DNA from 3 places in the Streptomyces sp. NPDC006208 genome. Region 2 is predicted to be linked to each of the others. Evidence: riboswitches for the same ligand, from Rfam matches in the RefSeq annotation. Region 2 holds a riboswitch; each other region holds the start of a gene.

Region 1 (4,570 bases), on a different contig from region 2:
ACATGTCGTCCTGGAGACGCGCCTTCTCGTCGCGGAGTTCCTCGACCCGCTGGCGGGCCTCGGCCATCCGGCGCTGCTGTTCGGCGATCTCCGCGCGCTGGGACACGTACTGACGCATCGGGTAGGCGAGCGCGACGACCAGGGAGCAGACGACCAGGGCCAGAAAGGCGGCGCGTCCGGTGAGCCGGGAGCGGCGGGCCTGGCGGCGGCTCTGGGACCGGTAGACGCGGGCGGCGGTCTGCTCGCCGAGCAGCCGCAGTCTCGTCGCGGTGGAGAACCGGTCCGCGTCCGGCCTGCGTGCCATTCCCCTCGCCTCCCCTTCACACGCGTACGTCCCCGGACACGGTACGGGACCGTGGCCGGGGACGTACGGACGACAGGGCGTCAGCCGGTGATCGGCCAGGGATCACGCGGTGACCCGGCCGGCGATCGGGCCGGTGATCAGTCCTTGTAGCGCGGGAACGCGCTGCGGCCCGCGTACACCGCCGCGTCGTCGAGGATCTCCTCGATACGCAGCAGCTGGTTGTACTTGGCGACGCGCTCGGAGCGGGCCGGGGCGCCGGTCTTGATCTGTCCGCAGTTGGTGGCGACGGCCAGGTCGGCGATGGTGACGTCCTCGGTCTCACCGGAGCGGTGGGACATCATGCACTTGAAGCCGTTGCGCTGGGCGAGCTCCACGGCGTCCAGCGTCTCGGTCAGCGAACCGATCTGGTTGACCTTGACGAGCAGGGCGTTGGCCGCGCCGTCCTCGATGCCACGGGCCAGGCGCTCCGGGTTGGTGACGAAGAGGTCGTCGCCGACGATCTGCACCTTGGTGCCCAGCTTGTCGGTGAGGACCTTCCAGCCGGCCCAGTCGTCCTCGAACAGCGGGTCCTCGATGGAGACCAGCGGGTACGAGGCGACGAGCTCCTCGTAGTACTCGGTCATCTCGGCGGCCGAGCGGGCCTTGCCCTCGAACTCGTAGGCGCCGTCCTTGTAGAACTCGGAGGCGGCGACGTCGAGCGCGAGCGCGATGTCCTTGCCGGGCGCGTAGCCGGCTTCCTTGATGGCCTCGAGGATCAGGTCCAGGGCGGCGCGGTTGGAGTCGAGGTTCGGCGCGAAGCCGCCCTCGTCGCCGAGGCCGGTGGACAGGCCCTTCTGCTTCAGGACCTTCTTGAGGGTGTGGTACACCTCGGTGCCCCAGCGCAGGGCCTCGGAGAAGGACTCCGCGCCGATCGGCGCGATCATGAACTCCTGGATGTCCACGTTGGAGTCGGCGTGCGAGCCGCCGTTCAGGATGTTCATCATCGGAACGGGCAGCAGGTGCGCGTTCGGGCCGCCGAGGTAGCGGAACAACGGCAGGTCGGAGGCCTCGGACGCGGCGTGTGCCACGGCGAGGGAGACGCCGAGAATGGCGTTGGCACCGAGCGAGGACTTGTCCGGGGTGGCGTCCAGGTCGAACATCGCCTGGTCGATCAGGCGCTGCTCGGTGGCGTCGTAACCGACGAGCTCCGGGCCGATCTGCTCGATGACGGCGAGGACGGCCTTCTCGACGCCCTTGCCCTGGTAACGGTTCTGGTCACCGTCGCGGAGCTCGAGGGCCTCGAATGCACCGGTGGAGGCGCCGGACGGAACGGCAGCACGACCCGTGCTGCCGTCGTCGAGGCCAACCTCGACCTCGACCGTGGGGTTGCCTCGGGAGTCCAGGATTTCCCGGGCTACGACGACGTCGATGGACGGCACGAGCATCTCCTTCTGGGATGTGACGCTGGTAGTGCAGGTCTCTTGGCCTTGCGGCAAGAGCCTAACCGCCTCGCGGGCATCGGCTGCCCGATGCCCGCCCCCTGGGACGAAAAAGGGCATCAAGACCGCCGCTGCCGGACAAATGGTGCCGGATCTACCCGTCGGTAACCGCTTCCGCGAGCGGGCCGAAACGACTGAACCCCGGTCCGGCACCAAGGGGGGAAGGGTGCGCCGGACCGGGGCGAGTGGGGGACGGGGCCTGCCGCGGCAGCCGGTGGTCCGCCGGGTCCACCGGTGTGCGGAAGCCCCTGGGGACGCCGCGCGTCCCCGGAGGGGGTCAGCCCAGGCGGAGCAGCTGACCCGGGTTGATCACATTGACGTCCTTGATGACGTCCTTGTTCAGGTCGTACAGCTTCTTCCAGCCGCCCTTGACCTTCTCGGTCTTGGCGATCGAGCTCAGGGTGTCGCCGGCCTTGACCTTGTACTCGGCCTTCTTGGCGGCCTTCTTCGCCGGGGCCGCCGGGCGCTCGGAACGGGTGACCGGGGCCTCGGCCCGCTTCGGGGCGGGCTTCGCGGCCTCGGCGCCGCCGGCGTACGGGGCACTGGACAGGTTCACGCCGCAGTGCGGCCACGCGCCCTTGCCCTGGCCGGCGAGGACCTTCTCGGCTATCTCGATCTGCTGCGACTTCGACGCCTGGTCGGCGGTCGCGGCATAGGCGGAGCCGCCGTATGCGGCCCAGGTGGAGGCGGAGAACTGCAGTCCGCCGTAGAAACCGTTGCCGGTGTTGACGGACCAGTTGCCGCCGGACTCGCACTGGGCGACGGTGTCCCACTCGGACGCGGTCGCGGCGGACACGGAGGTGGCACCGAGGACGGGGACGGCGACGGCGGCACCGGTGACGCCGACGAGCGTGGCGAAACGGGTGGCCTTGGACGGGCGACGGCGCTTGAGCGTGGTGGCGCGCAGCATGGGACATCTCCTCACCGACGCCTGCGAGGTGAGCTGTCGGGTTCGGGCCGGTGGGGTGTCCCCGGTTCCCTCAGGAACCATGGGACGAGTGCCCGGCCGCGCACCTGGTGCGCGGCTTCACCCCAAGCCGGTTCCGTCCGTCGGTCTCAACGTCCGGGCCCGGCACTTACCTTGGGTCCCCCGCTCCTGCCTACGGCGCTGTGAGCGACGACTGTTCCCCCCGACCGGCGGCAGGATTCGGCGTGACGGTCGACGGGGCCCGCGATGGCGAGCGGTCAGACCGTAGACACAGCCCTCCCCGATGTTCAAAGCGTGAACATCGGGGAGAAATCGCCCGAACCGGACGGAAGGAAAGTCCCTTTTTCGCAGGTCAGGCCCGAGATGGCCGGATCGCGCAAGCGTGGTACGCGAGTTGCCGCAAAGAGACCCTTGTCTCACTCGAACAGAACGGACATAACGCCGCGAACTGCCGCTACTTCAGATCGAGATCAAGGCTCTGGCCGGGGAGGATGAGATCGGGGTCGGCGCCTACGGTCTCCTCGTTGGCCTGATAGATCGCCTTCCAGCCGCCGGACACCTCGCGCTCGTCGGCGATGGCCCACAGGCTGTCGCCGGGCCGGACGGTGTAGGCGCCGGGCTCGGCGTCCGCTTCTGCGGCCGCCCGCTCCGAACTGTCACCGCGTGAGGCGTGACGACCAGTTTCACGGCCCTTGTCCGTATTGCCTGATTCCGCCTCGTCGGGAGCGGGTTCACCCCGGTGCTTACCGGTGCCGTTCGCCGCGTCGGAACCCTCGGGAGCCGGATCCCCGGAAGCGCCCTCGGTCGGGTCGGACTGCCCCGCCGGGTCCGATACGTCTGATTCGTCCTTTGAATCTGACTTGTCCGGTGTGCTCTTCGGCGCGTCACTCGTGCCGGGATCCTTCGACCCGGCCGGAGCGCTCGGCTCCGGAGACACCACCTCGCCCAGCTCCACACCCGGATCGACACCGGCCGCGGCGTCATCGCCCTGCAGCCCGGCGATCGCACCGCACATGGGCCACGCCTCGGGCCCCTGCGCGTCGAGCACCTTCTCGGCGACGGCTATCTGCTGGGAGCGGCTGGCGAGGTCGGCGCTGGGCGCGTACGCCGTGCCGCCGTAGTCCTCCCAGGTCTCCTGCGAGAACTGCAGCCCGCCGTAGTACCCGTTGTCGAGGTCGGCACTCCACATGCCACCGCTCTCGCACTCGGCGACGCGGTCCCATGTGGCCCCTTCCGCCGCGGAGGCGGATCCGGCGCCGAGCAGCGGAATGGCGATGGCGGAGCCGGTCACCCCCGCCGCGACGAGGAGTGCCGGAGCCTGACGGGGTCGGCGGTGCCGTCCGTTCCCGGAGCGCATGCGGTTGCCTTTCGCGTGACTACAGATGACTGCGTGCCTGCTGGTACGGCCGAGTCGACGGTGAACGTAGCCGGATCGCACGTGAGTCACAAGTCGATGCAGCGGAGATCACGTGAAAGTCACGATATTGATCGTGCGTCAGTTTCCGGAAGGTGTGAACTCAACGGGCAGAGTGCGCAATCCGCGCATGATGAGTCCCCCACGCCACCGCAAATCGTCCGGATCGCCCGCAAGTCGTACATCCGGCATTCTTCGGAGCAGCGTCGCGAGCGCGGTCTGTCCCTCCAGCCTGGCCAGCGGCGCACCGAGGCAGTAGTGGATGCCGTGCCCGTACCCGAGGTGCTGGTTGTCACTCCGGGACAGGTCGAGCGTGTCCGGGGCGCTGAAGCGCTCCGGGTCGCGGTCGGCTGCCGCGAGCACGACGAGGACGGGGTCGCCCGCCGCGATGGACTGCCCGCCGATGGTGAGCGGCTCGGTGGCGAAACGCCAGGTCGCGAGTTCCA
Region 2 (4,570 bases):
CCACCGCCTGGCGGCGGCCACCCCGGACGGGGCAGAGCTGCTGTTCGTCCACACCCTCCTGCAGAGCCCCGAGCTGCACCCGCACGTCTGAGACCTTGGTGCGCGGACCGCGCTCCGTCCTGAACAGAAAGGCCCGTCATGTCACAGCAGCAGGAAGAGCGGTTCCCCCGAGGTCTGGTGATCCGGCTGTTCGTCTACCTGATAGCCGGTCACCTCTTCGCCGGCTTCCTCTATCTGCTCTTCCTGGTGGGCGGCAAGGGGTAGCGCGGGGCGTCATGCCTCGTCGAGGAGCCGTTCGCGCAGGCGCTCGCGCGTCTCGGGGGAGAGCCCCAGGCCCTCGGAGAGATAGCGCTCCGTGCCGCCCCACGTCTCCTCGATCGTTTCGAAGGCCGCGGCCAGATACTCGGCGCGGGCGTCGAACAGCGGGGCGAGCAGCTCCATCACCTCGGGGGACATGGCGGCGGGGGAGTTGTCCTTGCGCCGGACCTGGTAGCGGCGGTGGGGGTCGTTGGACTTGAGGTAGTCCGCCTCGATCGCGTCGCGGTCCACGCCGACCGCGAGCAAGGACACCGCGATCGACAGGCCCGCCCGGTCCTTGCCGGCGGCGCAGTGCATCAGCGCAGGGACGCTGTCCTCGGCGAGTGCGTGCAGCACCCGGCTGTGCTCGCCGGTGCGCTCCTTGATGATCATCCGGTACGACGCGGACATCCGTCCCGCGGCCTTGCCGTCCGCGAGGATCGACTTCAGCTGGTCGAGGTTGCCCTCGCGCACCATCTTCCAGAACTCCGCGCCGTCGGCCGGGTCGCTGAGCGGCATGTTCACATTGCGTACGCCCGGCAGCTCGACGTCGGGACCCTCCAGCTTCTGGTCCGCGGCGTTGCGGAAGTCGAAGATCGTGTGCAGCCCGAGCCCGGAGAGGAACGCCGCATCGCTCGCCGTCGCGTTCGCCAGGTGACCGCTGCGGAAGAGCCTCCCGTACCGCACCCGCCGGCCGTCCACCGTCGGCAGTCCGCCCACATCCCGGAAGTTACGAACTCCGGCCAGCTCGGGTTCTGTCGACGGGGCCTGCGGCAGCTGCTGCGTCACGTGGACTCCTGAGGTGACTGCCGTCGGCGCGGCTCGCCGACGGTGGCGTGATGTGGCTCCCGACGATACGACACCCGTTTATCGGGCAATCATCTCGACCGCCGTCAAGGGGCGTTGCGCCGTCCGCCCCGGTCGCGGGGCGGTGTGCGGGCCTGTGTGTACCTGTGAGGGCCTGAAGGGTCGGGGTGATCAAGAGCGCCGACGGGGGCATACGGGGACCGGAAGTCGCTTCGGGTCCTGCTCGGGCGCGGGTGGTCGCACAGACCTGGGGATCCCGGCTGGTTCGGGCCAGGTCTCCGGCAACGCCGTCGCCGTGTCGACGTGCCTGACACGTGTATGCGGAGAGCCCCCGAATGTTTTCGCATTCCTCGACGGAGGGGGAGCCGGTCGAATTCAATGCCGACCCCCGACCTCGCCGGTGGTGAATTAAAGGATCGCCAAGGGCCCTCACGGCGGAGCAATGGGGTGACGTGCATCACTTTCTCTCGACCCAGGTAGGGGCGAATTGCGTTGATCGTCGTGGGGCTTGATCGGTGAGTGGCGGTGTAAATCATTAAATGGTGCTTCTGTCCGAATTGGGTGGTTCCGGTATGGCGTGCCCTGATGTGGGACGCGCCGGAATCGGGTCGTGAGCAGGGTCATATTTGTGACCGTCCGTGGCCGGGCCTCGAGGTCGAATTCCGTTGACGGTGCGGGGGTCGAAGATCCGCGATCCACGGAGCGTGACCGGAAATCCGCAGCGTTTTCCCCGCCCGGCATTACTCCTGGAAATCGGCGGCTTGTTCCGGCCCGTCGAACTCGCTTACGGTCACCGCAATCCGGACGGACCGCCCAATCCTGCCGCTGTCCGGAATTCGATCCCATCCACGTGTGGCAGGAGCGGGGGACCCAGGTAGTACGCCGTATCCGATCAAATCGGACGGCTTGGGGTGAAGTCGGACATCTCGTCCGGCCGGGCAGCTCCAGCCCGAACCCGACAGCTCACCTCGCCGGCGCCGGAGAGGAATGCGCCATGCCCGCAACGGGTAAGCACCGTCGTCCCAAGTCCAACCGGATCACCCGCGGCTTCATCGCCGCCGGTACGGGTGGCGCCGCCATCGCCCTCCCGCTGATGGGTGCCACCGGCGCACACGCCGCAGGCAAGGCCGCGCCCGCCACGGCACCTGCCGCCGCGTCCGGGAAGGCACATGCCGCTGCCCCGGCCACCTTCTCGGCCGGACCGGCCGCCCACGCGCCGGCCGGCAAGAAGGCCACCACCTACTCGGTCGTCCCAGGCGACCACCTCTCCAAGATCGCCGCTGAGCACGATGTGCGCGGTGGCTGGCAGAGCCTGTACGCGGACAACCGCGAAGCTGTCGGCGAGAATCCCTCGCTGATCCACCCCGGCCTCAAGCTGACGATCAACGGCAAGGGGAAGGCGAAGGCTTCCGAGGCAAAGGCCCCCGAGAAGTCCGAGTCCCCGTCCGAGTCGCAGACCCGGCCGTCCAGTGACGACGCGCGGCCCGCCCCGGCGGACACGGCAGAGCCTGTGGAGCAGCAGTCCTCCGAGCCGAGCGCCGAGCGGACCTCCGAGCCCGCGCAGTCCTCCGAGCCGAGCGCCGAGCAGACCTCCACCCCCGAGCAGGCGGCCTCCGGCTCCGGCTTCGCCGCACCCATCGAGGGCGCGCCGATGTCCACCGCTTACCGCACCGCCGGCGCGATGTGGTCCAGCGGCTACCACACCGGCGTCGACTTCGCCGCCGCCACCGGCACCTCCGTCAAGTCCGTGACTGCCGGCACCGTCGTCTCGGCCGGCTGGGGCGGCGCGTACGGCAACCAGGTCGTCATCCAGCACACCGACGGCACCTACTCCCAGTACGCCCACCTCTCCTCGCTGTCCATCTCCAGCGGAGAGTCGGTGACCGGCGGCCAGCAGATCGGCCTGTCCGGCAACACCGGCAACTCCTCGGGTCCGCACCTCCACTTCGAGATCCGCACCGGACCCGGTTACGGCTCCGACGTCGACCCGCTGGCCTACCTGCGCCAGAACGGCGTCTCCATCTGACCGCCCTGACTCCCTGACAGGTTCGGGCGCTGTTGGACCGGCTCCCCCGTCACCGCTCACGCGGGGCGGGGGAGCCGGGGTATTCCGGGTTGGGCGAAACTTGACCGGTGGTAAAGATCACCCCGCGTCAACCCCTCCTACGGTCGCGTAGGTCACACCCGTAAGGGAAAGATGTGCTCCCGTGGCAGACGATTCGAGAACAGAGAACAGCGGCGGAATCGGGTCGTACGCGGCGATCGGTGACAGCTTCACCGAGGGCGTCGGAGATCCCGGACCCGGCGGGACATTCGTCGGATGGGCGGATCGCTTCGCGGTCCTGCTGGACGACCGCATGCCGGAGCACACCTTCCGGTACGCCAACCTCGCCGTGCGGGGCAAGCTCCTCGACCAGATCGTGGAGGACCAGGTGCCGAGGGCCAAGGAACTCGCCCCGGACCTGGTGTCGTTCTGTGCGGGGGGCAACGACATCATCCGGCCCGGCACGGACCCCGACGACGTCGCCGAGCGCTTCGAGCGTGCCGTGGCCGATCTGTCGAGCACGGTCGGCACCGTCTTGGTGACCACCGGGTTCGACACCCGCGACGTCCCCGTCCTGCGCCATCTGCGCGGCAAGATCGCCACATACACCGCGCATGTACGGGCCATTGCCGACCGCTACAACTGCCCGGTGCTCGACCTGTGGTCGCTCAAGTCCGTCCAGGACCGCCGGGCTTGGGACACCGACCGCCTGCACCTGTCTCCGGAGGGGCACACCCGGGTCGCCCTGCGCGCCGCCCAGGTGCTCGGGCTCGACGTGCCCGCCGACCCCGACCAGCCGTGGCCGCCGCTGCCGCCGCGCGGCGCGCTCGAGGTGCGCCGGGACGACATCCAGTGGGCACGTGAGCACCTGGTGCCCTGGATCGGGCGCCGTCTGCGGGGCGAGAGCTCCGGCGACCATGTCGAGGCCAAACGCCCGGACCTGCTGCCGCTGTGACCCGGACGGCGGCGCGCCTGCCCGGTCAGGGGTGCGTCGCCAAGGTCCACGGCCCGCCGGCCGGGGCCGCCGCCGGGATCCGTTCCAGCACGCCGCCCGCGAACACGTCGTACAGCGGCAGCGTCTCCAGATGCACATAACCGATGTGGCAGTCGCAGACGGCGAGCGGGCAGGCCCTCGGGCCGAGGGCCCGCCGGAACGAGCCGTCGTAGAGATTGCCCAGCTCGGCACGGACGAAGTGGCAGCGGCGCACCGTGCCGTCGCCGTCCACGGAGACGACGGACCCGCCCGTACGGCACGGCAGGCCCGCGGAGCGGTGGGGGTGGCGGCTGTAGGGGAACAGTGGGTCGAGCGCCGTCCACAGCGCCGCCTCTTCATCGGTGTATGTGTGGCCCTCGGCCGCGTTGACCCACAGATACACGTGGGGCGGCAGCTCGGAGCGCAGTCTGCGTGCCTGCTCCAGATGG
Region 3 (4,570 bases), on a different contig from region 2:
ACGACGGCAAGCAGCCCCCGCGCGACGGCTCCCTGCCCGAGAACATCGGCGAGCAGCTGCGCGAGGAGATCGTCGAGGAGGTCCCGGCCCGCGCGCTGATGGCCGCCTATCGCCTGCCGCACGACGGCACACGCGAGTGCGACGCCGCAGACCTGGCGCTCACCGTCCTCGGCGGCGGCGAGTCCTCCCGGCTGCACAACCGCCTGGTGCGCCGTGACCAGACGGCTGTCGCGGCAGGCTTCGGCCTGCTGCGCCTCGCAGGCGCGCCGTCGCTGGGCTGGCTGGACGTCAAGACGTCCGGCGGCGTCGAGGTCCCGCAGATCGAGGCCGCGGTCGACGAGGAGCTGGCACGGTTCGCCGCCGAGGGCCCCACGCCCGAGGAGATGGAGCGGGCCCAGGCGCAGCTGGAGCGTGAGTGGCTGGACCGGCTCGGCACCGTCGCCGGCCGGGCCGACGAACTGTGCCGGTACGCCGTGCTGTTCGGCGACCCGCAGCTCGCGCTGACCGCCGTGCGGCGGGTACTCGAGGTCACCGCTGAGGAGGTGCAGGCGGTTGCCAAGGCCCGGCTGCACCCCACCAACAGGGCGGTCCTCGTGTACGAGCCCGCATCCGAGGACAAGGGCGAGGAAGGCGACGAGGCCGGCTCGGCGGACACCTCCGCCGACAACGACGAGCAGGAGGGCGCGGACCAGTGAGTGACGCTGCCGTGACCATGGACTTCCACCCGCAGCCCACCCCCGGCACCGCCCGGCCCTGGGCCTTCCCCGCCCCCGAGCGCGGCACGCTGGAGAACGGTCTGACCGTGCTGCGCTGCCACCGCCCCGGCCAGCAGGTGGTGGCCGTCGAGATCTTCCTCGACGCCCCGCTGGACGCCGAGCCGGACGGTCTGGACGGCGTCGCCACGATCATGGCGCGCGCCCTGTCGGAGGGCACCGACAAGTGGAGCGCCGAGGAGTTCGCGGCCGAGCTCGAGCGCTGCGGCGCCACGCTCGACTCGCACGCCGACCACCCCGGCGTCCGGGTCTCCCTTGAGGTCCCGGCCTCCCGGCTGCCCAAGGCGCTCGGGCTGCTGGCCGAGGCACTGCGCACGCCCGCCTTCGCCGACAGCGAGGTCGATCGCCTGGTGCGCAACCGGCTGGACGAGATCCCGCACGAGACGGCGAACCCGGCCAGGCGCGCCGCCAAGCAGCTCTCCAAGGAGCTCTTCCCTGCGAGCTCGCGCATGTCGCGGCCGCGTCAGGGCACGGAGGAGACCGTGGCGGGGATCGACTCCGCGGCGGTGCGGGCCTTCTACGCGGCCCATGTGCGGCCCGCCACCGCCACTGCCGTGATCGTCGGTGACCTCACGGGGGTCGATCTGGACGCCGTGCTCGCCGACACCCTCGGCGCCTGGACCGGCGACAAGACCGAGTCCCGTCCGGTACCGCCGATCACCGCCGACGACACCGGCCGGGTGGTCATCGTGGACCGTTCCGGAGCGGTGCAGACCCAGCTGCTCATCGGCCGCATCGGCCCGGACCGCCACGACCGCGTCTGGCCGGCCCAGGTGCTGGGCGCGTACTGCCTGGGCGGCACCCTCACCTCCCGCCTCGACCGTGTGCTGCGCGAGGAGAAGGGCTACACCTACGGCGTACGGGCCTTCGGCCAGGTGCTCCGGTCCGCGCCCGACGGCACCGGTGCGTCGATGCTCGCCATCAGCGGCTCGGTCGACACGCCCAACACCGGCCCGGCGCTGGACGACCTGTGGAAGGTGCTGCGCACACTGGCGGCCGAGGGTCTGACCGATGCCGAGCGCGACGTCGCCGTGCAGAACCTGGTGGGCGTCGCCCCGCTGAAGTACGAGACGGCGGCGTCCGTGGCGGGCACGCTCGCCGACCAGGTCGAGCAGCACCTCCCGGACGACTACCAGGCGGAGCTGTACAGGCGGCTGGCCGAGACGGGCACGGTCGAGGCGACCGCGGCGGCCGTCAACGCCTTCCCGGTGGACCGGCTGGTCACGGTGCTTGTCGGTGACGCGTCGCAGATCGAGGAGCCGGTGCGGGCGCTCGGTATCGGTGAAGTGACCGTCGTCAGCGGCTGATTGCGCCGCGGGACGACCCGCGCAGCAGACATACAACTCAAAACCGGCAAGTGGAACCCCGGCTTCAGGTGTGATGCCGGGGTTCCGTCTTTTGTCCGTTTTCATACGGCAGTTGGGAGTATGCCCTGTGGCATGCGCTACAAAAGACGCTGAATTTTTGGCGATCGGATGAAGATCGGCCTAGCGTCAATCCGGCTGTTCGCCGTAGCCCGCCGCATCCGCGGCACGGACAGTCATCGCCGAGTCCCCGTCAGGCGCGAGCCTGGGGAGCCGGGGACCCACTCAGTCCCTGGGGTGAATCGGATGCCTTCGCACCCCGTGCGGAGGTGCCCGTAGGAGACCTTCCTGCTCCGAACCCGTCAGCTAACCCGGTAGGCGAGAAGGAAGGAAAGGACCAGCCTTTTCATGGCGTTCACCCGTGCCACCGGGAAACATCGTGGTCCGAGCCGGCTGGCGCGTCGCAGCGCGGGCATGGCCTCCGTCGCGACCCTCGCCACCACCGGCGTCATCGGAACCCTCGCCTCTCCGGCCCTCGCCGCCGACTCCGAAGCCCCCTCGCCCGAGGACACCGGCCTGACCCAGGTCGTGGCGGTGGACACCGTCGCCGACGAGGTCGCCGACCAGGCTGCCGCGCAGAAGGAGGAGGCCGCCAGGGCCGCCGCCCAGGCCAAGGCCGCGGCCGAGGCCAAGCGCAAGGCCGAGGCCCGCGTCAAGGCCGCCCGCGAGGCCGAGGAGCGCGCCGCCCGTGAGGCCGAGCGCCGTCGCCTCAACTCCTTCCAGCTGCCCGTCGCCGGCTCCTACGTCTCCACCGCCTACCAGGCCGGCGGTGCGCAGTGGTCCTCCGGCAGCCACACCGGCATCGACTTCCATGCCGCCTCCGGCACCTCGGTCGTGGCCGTCGGCTCCGGCACGGTCGTCGAGGCCGGCTGGGGCGGTGCGTACGGCAACAACGTCGTGATCCGGATGAACGACGGCACGTACACCCAGTACGGTCACCTCTCGTCCATCGGCGTCTCGGTCGGCCAGCGGGTCATCCCCGGCCAGCAGATCGGTCGGGCGGGCTCCACCGGCAACTCCACCGGCCCGCACCTCCACTTCGAGGCCCGGACCACCGCGGACTACGGCTCCGACATCAACCCGCTCGCGTACCTGCGCTCCCGCGGCGTCACGGTCTGACGCCGGCGCCGCCCGCAACCGACCCGAGCACCACATCGAAGGCCCTGGCCCGCCGCCGGGGCCTTCGGCGTTACTTGTACTGGCCAAAAGATATCCATGAATTTCGGTCTGCCATCGGAAAATCACGCCGATTGCAATAGAGTCACGGCCAGGAACAGGGGTGGGAACGCGCACCGTCGGCGGCGTTTCGCGCGGATTAAAGCGGAGGTTCGGTCATGCGCATTCCCGCGCACTCGGTATGCACGGCGATCCGCGACGACATCGTCTCCGGTGTGTTCGAGCGCGGCAGCAGACTGACCGAGGAACAGCTCGCCCGCCGCTACGGGGTCTCCCGGGTCCCGGTCCGCGAGGCCCTGCGCACCCTGGAGTCCGAGGGCTTCGTCGTCAGCCGCCGGCACGCCGGCGCCCATGTCGCCGAACCCACCGAGCAGGAGGCGGCCGACCTGCTGGAGATCCGGCTGCTGCTGGAGCCCCTGGGGGCGGCACGGGCGGCGCAGCGGCGCACCGAGGCGCACCTCAAGGTGCTCCGCGGCCTGGTCAGGCTGGGGCAGGAGCGGGCGCGTCGCGGTGAGGGCGAGGATCTGCGTTCGCTCGGCAGCTGGTTCCACGAGACGCTCGCCCAGGCCTGCGGCAGCCCGGGGCTGACCGCCCTGCTCACCCAGCTGCGCCACAAGATCGCGTGGATGTACACCGTGGAGCAGCCCGCCAAGCCCGTCGAGTCCTGGGCCGAGCACGGCGCGATCGTGGACGCCGTGGCGCGCGGGGACGTGGAGCGGGCCAGGACCCTGACCGCCCTGCACGCGGAGCGGGCCGCGGTGGCCCACCGGCTGCGCCGTCCCGAGTGGGTGAGGACTTCGCAACATGCCGTAAACACCGCGAGCGTCCGTCATTAACACGGGCGCCGTATACAAAGATGTGTAATGCCGTGCAGCGGGCCTATTTCTGCTGCCCGAATTCCGTGCGGTATTTAAAGGGCCAGGGGAAAGAGTGAAGCCGCGGTGTCCCTGATTCGGGATGCCGCGGCTTCGCCATGAATTCGACCGCCCGGTTGCGCGGCCGAACGCGTCAGACGGTCTCGGGGAGTTCCTCGAGGCCCTCGGCGACCAGCTTGGCCAGGCGGTCCAGGGCGGCTTCGGCGCCCTCGGCCTCCGAGGCGAGCACGATCTCTTCGCCGCCCTGTGCGCCGAGACCCAGCACGGCGAGCATGGACGCGGCGTTGACCGGAGTGCCGTCGGCCTTCGCGATCGTCACGGGGACGCCGGAGGCCGTGGTGGCACGGACGAAGATGGACGCGGGGCGGGCGTGAAGGCCCTC

The links. A riboswitch is a leader RNA that binds a small molecule or an ion and turns the genes downstream of it on or off. The one in region 2 is predicted to bind cyclic di-AMP.
Region 1: linked by a shared signal. The riboswitch ahead of ABZ208_RS20265 (transglycosylase family protein) and the one ahead of ABZ208_RS01860 (peptidoglycan DD-metalloendopeptidase family protein) in region 2 are both predicted to bind cyclic di-AMP.
Region 3: linked by a shared signal. The riboswitch ahead of ABZ208_RS12280 (M23 family metallopeptidase) and the one ahead of ABZ208_RS01860 (peptidoglycan DD-metalloendopeptidase family protein) in region 2 are both predicted to bind cyclic di-AMP.

What each region holds. Positions count from the first base shown of each region.
Region 1 is NZ_JBEXSW010000023.1:78,729-83,298, reverse strand. It holds gene ABZ208_RS20275 (septum formation initiator family protein) at 1-304, opposite strand, end outside; gene eno (phosphopyruvate hydratase) at 442-1,722, opposite strand; gene ABZ208_RS20265 (transglycosylase family protein) at 2,060-2,692, opposite strand; cyclic di-AMP (ydaO/yuaA leader) riboswitch at 2,696-2,900, opposite strand; gene ABZ208_RS20260 (transglycosylase family protein) at 3,165-4,067, opposite strand; gene ABZ208_RS20255 (cytochrome P450) at 4,206-4,570, opposite strand, start outside.
Region 2 is NZ_JBEXSW010000002.1:116,666-121,235, forward strand. It holds gene ABZ208_RS01845 (XRE family transcriptional regulator) at 1-91, shown strand, start outside; gene ABZ208_RS01850 (DUF6126 family protein) at 139-264, shown strand; gene ABZ208_RS01855 (tyrosine-protein phosphatase) at 274-1,086, opposite strand; cyclic di-AMP (ydaO/yuaA leader) riboswitch at 1,915-2,094, shown strand; gene ABZ208_RS01860 (peptidoglycan DD-metalloendopeptidase family protein) at 2,099-3,130, shown strand; gene ABZ208_RS01865 (SGNH/GDSL hydrolase family protein) at 3,312-4,103, shown strand; gene ABZ208_RS01870 (STM4011 family radical SAM protein) at 4,129-4,570, opposite strand, start outside.
Region 3 is NZ_JBEXSW010000012.1:112,808-117,377, forward strand. It holds gene ABZ208_RS12270 (pitrilysin family protein) at 1-695, shown strand, start outside; gene ABZ208_RS12275 (pitrilysin family protein) at 713-2,080, shown strand; cyclic di-AMP (ydaO/yuaA leader) riboswitch at 2,308-2,473, shown strand; gene ABZ208_RS12280 (M23 family metallopeptidase) at 2,486-3,256, shown strand; gene ABZ208_RS12285 (GntR family transcriptional regulator) at 3,472-4,149, shown strand; gene ABZ208_RS12290 (HPr family phosphocarrier protein) at 4,322-4,570, opposite strand, start outside.